Regions from separate parts of the Sphingobium xenophagum genome, predicted to be linked through region 1. Evidence: predicted binding sites of a transcription regulator. Region 1 holds the regulator's gene; the other holds the start of a gene.
What was found. Region 1 encodes LexA, which represses DNA repair genes until DNA is damaged. Its sites were predicted from a motif close to GTTCCNCNCTTGTTCT; they were not measured.
Positions count from the first base shown of each region.

Region 2: the regulator LexA is predicted to act here: its motif matches at 963-978, upstream of CJD35_RS21635 (LexA family protein).

Region 1 is NZ_CP022745.1:2,932,440-2,934,641, reverse strand. Features, by position in the region: gene CJD35_RS14320 (ComEC/Rec2 family competence protein) at 1-1,112, shown strand, start outside; gene lexA (transcriptional repressor LexA) at 1,109-1,780, opposite strand; gene CJD35_RS14310 (molybdopterin molybdotransferase MoeA) at 1,906-2,202, opposite strand, start outside.
Region 2 is NZ_CP022750.1:9,733-11,934, reverse strand. Features, by position in the region: gene CJD35_RS21645 (Tn3 family transposase) at 1-83, opposite strand, end outside; partial or broken gene CJD35_RS21640 (Y-family DNA polymerase) at 200-490, opposite strand; gene CJD35_RS21635 (LexA family protein) at 495-929, opposite strand; gene CJD35_RS21630 (helix-hairpin-helix domain-containing protein) at 1,070-1,270, shown strand; gene CJD35_RS21625 (hypothetical protein) at 1,280-1,969, shown strand.

The DNA of each region.
Region 1 (2,202 bases):
GGCTGGCGCTGGGGCGCGACGCGATCACGTTGCGGCTGGTCGCGGTGGGCGCGCTCATCGTCCTGGCCTTCTGGCCCGAAGCGATGACGGGACCGAGTTTCCAGATGAGCTTTGCCGCCGTTACCGCGCTGGTTGCGCTGGCCGAGCATCCGCGGTTTCGCGCCTTGACCAGCGCGCGGGATGAGGGGTGGGCGCGCAGGGCGGGGCGGGTGCTGGCGGCAATGCTGATGACCGGCATTGTCGTCGAACTGGTGCTGATGCCGATCGCGCTGTTCCATTTTCACAAGGCCGGGATGCTGGGGGCGTTCGCCAATCTCGTCGCCATCCCGTTGACTACCTTTGTCGTGATGCCGCTGGAGGCGCTGGCGTTGCTGTTCGATCTTGTCGGACTGGGCGCCCCCTTTTGGTGGATGACCGCGCAGACGCTGAACCTGTTGCTGCTCATCGCCCATGGCGTCGCCGCCAGTCCAATGGCGACAATGCTGACGCCGGCGGTGCCGTCCTGGCTGTTCGCGCTGATGATCGGCGGGCTGCTCTGGTGTCTGTTGTGGCGCAGCGGGTGGCGCTGGCTGGGCCTTGGGCCCGTGGCGATCGGCGTGACCGGCGTGCTTTGGCTATCACCGCCCGATATTCTGGTGACGAGCGATGACCGCCACGTCGCGGTGCGGACATCGACGGGCGGCATGGCACTGCTGCGCGCGGGCGCAGGCGATTATGTGCGTGACACGCTGGCGGAGAGCGCAGGCTATGACGGGCCGATCGAAGCGATGGCGGACCTGCGGCAGGCGCGCTGCTCGACGGATCTGTGCGCAGTGGGGATGCAGGCGGGCGGGCGGCGCTGGCATGTGCTGGCCACCCGCAGCGACATGCTGGTCGAACGGGCCTTGTTCAGCCGGGAATGTGCCGCCGCCGACATCGTCATTGCCGATCGCGCGCTGCCACGTTGGTGCCGCCCGCGCTGGCTGAAGATCGACCGACGGATGCTGGCGCGAACCGGCGGCATTGCCATCGACCTGGACGATGCGCGGGTCAGTACGGTGAAGATGGCGGGCGACGCTCATCCCTGGATCGTCGCACCGCGCCCTCGCCGCAGCCCGTCATGGCGGCCTTAATTATAACGGCGCAGCAGTCCCGCCAGCTTGCCCTGAATTCGCACCTGTCGCGGATCATAGATTTGCGGTTCATAGGCGCTGTTGGCCGGATCGAGCCGGACGCGCTGTCCTTCGCGGCGGAAATATTTAAGCGTCGCTTCCGCATCGTCGATCAGGGCGACGACGATCTGGCCTTCGCGGGCGACATCAGTGCGCTGGATCAGTGCAAAATCGCCGTCGAGAATGCCCGCTTCCATCATCGAATCGCCCGACACTTCCAGCGCATAATGATCGCCAGCCCCCAGCAGCGCGGCGGGGACGGACAGCATATTCTGCCCCTCCATCGCCTCGATCGGGACGCCGGCGGCAATACGGCCATGCAGCGGGATTTCGATGACGTCATTGGCAGCGATCGGCAGGCTGGGCGCCAGTTGCGGCTTGGCCGGAGCAACCGGCGCAGGGACGCGGTGCATGGCGTCGGGGAGCTTCAACACCTCCAGCGCGCGGGCGCGATTGGGCAGGCGGCGGATGAAGCCGCGTTCCTCCAATGCATTGATCAGCCGGTGAATGCCGGACTTGGATCGCAGGTCGAGTGCATCCTTCATCTCCTCGAAAGAAGGGGATACGCCACCTTCCTCCAGCCGGGTCTGGATGAAACTCAGCAATTCCTGCTGCTTGAGGGTCAACATGCCTGCGGTCCTCCATGGAACGTATAAGGAACACATAGGAAACGGAAGGAGGCGAGTCAAGCGAGCAACAACGGACCGGAAGCGGCGCATCCGGCCATGGGGACCGGGTCCAATCGAACGGTCGATCAGTCCGTCAGGGGCAGGATGGTGACGATGTCGCCTGCGGCTGCGATCGATGAACCGGCAGGGCGAACAATCAGGCAGTCGGCCATAGCCATGGCGGCCGTGGCGGCGCTGTCCTGCGACGTGACGGAGACGATCCCGGCCTCCCCCCGATAGGCGCGCAGATAATCGTCGCGATCGCCGGTCGCGGGTAGCGGCGCGGCAAGGCGCGCCTCGCTCAGGCGCGGGAGCGGCGCGGTCGATCCGGCGCGATGGCGCACCAGCGGCAACAGGAACAGCGTCGCGGTGACAAAGGCCGA
Region 2 (2,202 bases), on a different replicon from region 1:
GGCTTCGAATTTACAAAATCAATATCGGCAAAGCTCAGGCTCCATCGTCCGATCAAATCCCCGCCCGGAATACTCCGATCCATCAACCCACTCCCTATGATGGAGCGAACTGTCCTCTTCTATGATTTCCATCGTCAATACCGAATGCCACGTTCCCAAAACGTTCTCCGACTTGGCCAAAATCGCAGCTTGGGGCCGACTGGGCCATATCGGAGTGATCGGCGATGACCGCGTTGAAGCGTCGATTGAGGTCGGCATACAGTTCATAATTGCTCGATCGGAGCTGGATTCCGTGGCGTTTGATCCGATCGCGCATCTTGAAGACCGGGTCGCCCATACGGACGTGCAGCGCCTTCGCCTCTTCACTGCGCGCGATCGCGCAGCCATCGTTGTTGGACAAGACGATGACGGGCACATCGCGCAGGGCCGGATCGAACAATCGCTCCGCGCTGACGTAGAAATTGGCTATGTCGACGATTGCCCATGACACGGCGCTAGCGTCGATAGTCGCGGACGCCGGTCCGCACGACACCCCATATCTCCACCCCTTCCACGGGTGTCGGCTCGTAGATTTGCTGCGCGTTCCGCGCTTCCAGGAGGAGGTCGCCGCGTCTCCGGCAGAGCTGACGGCACACGAAGCCGCCATCCACGATCGCAATAACGATATGCCCCTCGACGGGGCGCGTGTCGCGATCGACCACCACGACGCCGTTGTCGTGGATGCCAGCGTCGATCATGCTCGATCCGCTGATGCGGAAGACGAAACTTGCCGCCCGATCGAGCCGCAGCAACTCGATCAGGCTTATGGCGTCGTCCTGCCAGTCTTGGGCAGGGCTTGGAAAGCCGGCTCCTGCTGCACCAACGATCCGGAGAATGGTCCCCTGCGGCACGTCGGCAAGCGGGACCGGCTGCATCAGAGGCAGCATCAGAGATTCCCTTCACCCTCCATTGTAACACTCGCGCGAACGAAAGGGGAACAGGAGAGTTGAACCATTCGCCGCAACGCGGGGGACGGTTCCTCTTGCGACCGTCGCGACAGATGGCACGATGCGCGTTCAAGGAGATCACGATGCCCGCCACCAACGTCAATACCGCCAGCGCCGCAGAACTCGACGCTGTTCCGGGTCTCAATGGGCATGGCCCGGAGATCGTGCGCTACCGCGAGGAGCGCGGCGGCTTCAGCGATTTGCGCCAACTGGAGGAAGTGCCCGGACTTGCCGGAAAGGTCGACGGCAGCAGCGCGGCCCTTACCGTGGGCGACGCGAATTGAGAGACGAGCATGAGTGACACGGACGCAGATGACGACGACGATGGCGCCTATTATGTCGTACCCGAAGAGGCGATCCAGTATCTGCCGCGAGAATGGCAAGAAGCGATCTACGCGCGTGCCGAGGACGGTCGCAAAGTCTTGGAAGCCGCCGACAAGGAGCTGAAACAGCTCTCGCGACTATCGCTGTCCTTCTACCACGTGACGGTCCTGAAGCACATCAGGGACAAGCTGGCCGTCTATCGTTTCAAGGCGGATATGGCCGCGTTCCTCGAATTGGACATGCTAACGACCGCCTTCGTCGCCACCTATGTCCGGCTTCACACCGGAGGGAGCGGCAGCGGCTTCGCTCGCGACGCGCTGCCCGAGGCGTTGCGCAGCGCCCATGACGAAATCATCGATATGCGGAACAAGCGATATGCCCATGTTGCAGAACACGATTCCGTCAACGATGAAATGGAGATCCAGGAGGATGAAGGGCGCTTCATCGTCAATCTAGGCTTCCGCTTCGGGTTCTATATCGGAGGGTCGAACGACTGGACGAAGCTCGTCGATGCGCTCGACGAGATATTCGCCGAGCGAGGTCAAAAGATCGTCGAGCGGCTTCAGGCCAGGACCGGTAGAGAATGGTCGATCGCGCAAGGCCCCCTCCCGACGCGACGCCGACCTGACTGGAGGGGGCGCAGCCGGCACGGGGTCTAAGGATCGGTCCTTAGCGTGTCATTCCGCCCCGAGCCGGAACCGATTGAGGTGCATAGATTGCGTGACGGGTTAGGTGACACCGCTCGATGCCGATCGAGCCGGACAGGCGCTCCGTCACACATACGCACGTTTGCGGATCGTCCCGTTTCTCCATCTTCAACTGGCCATGTTGGGAAAACCCATTGGGGAACAGACTTGGGAAAACCGTGCAGTCGCGACGCGCGCGATCAGCG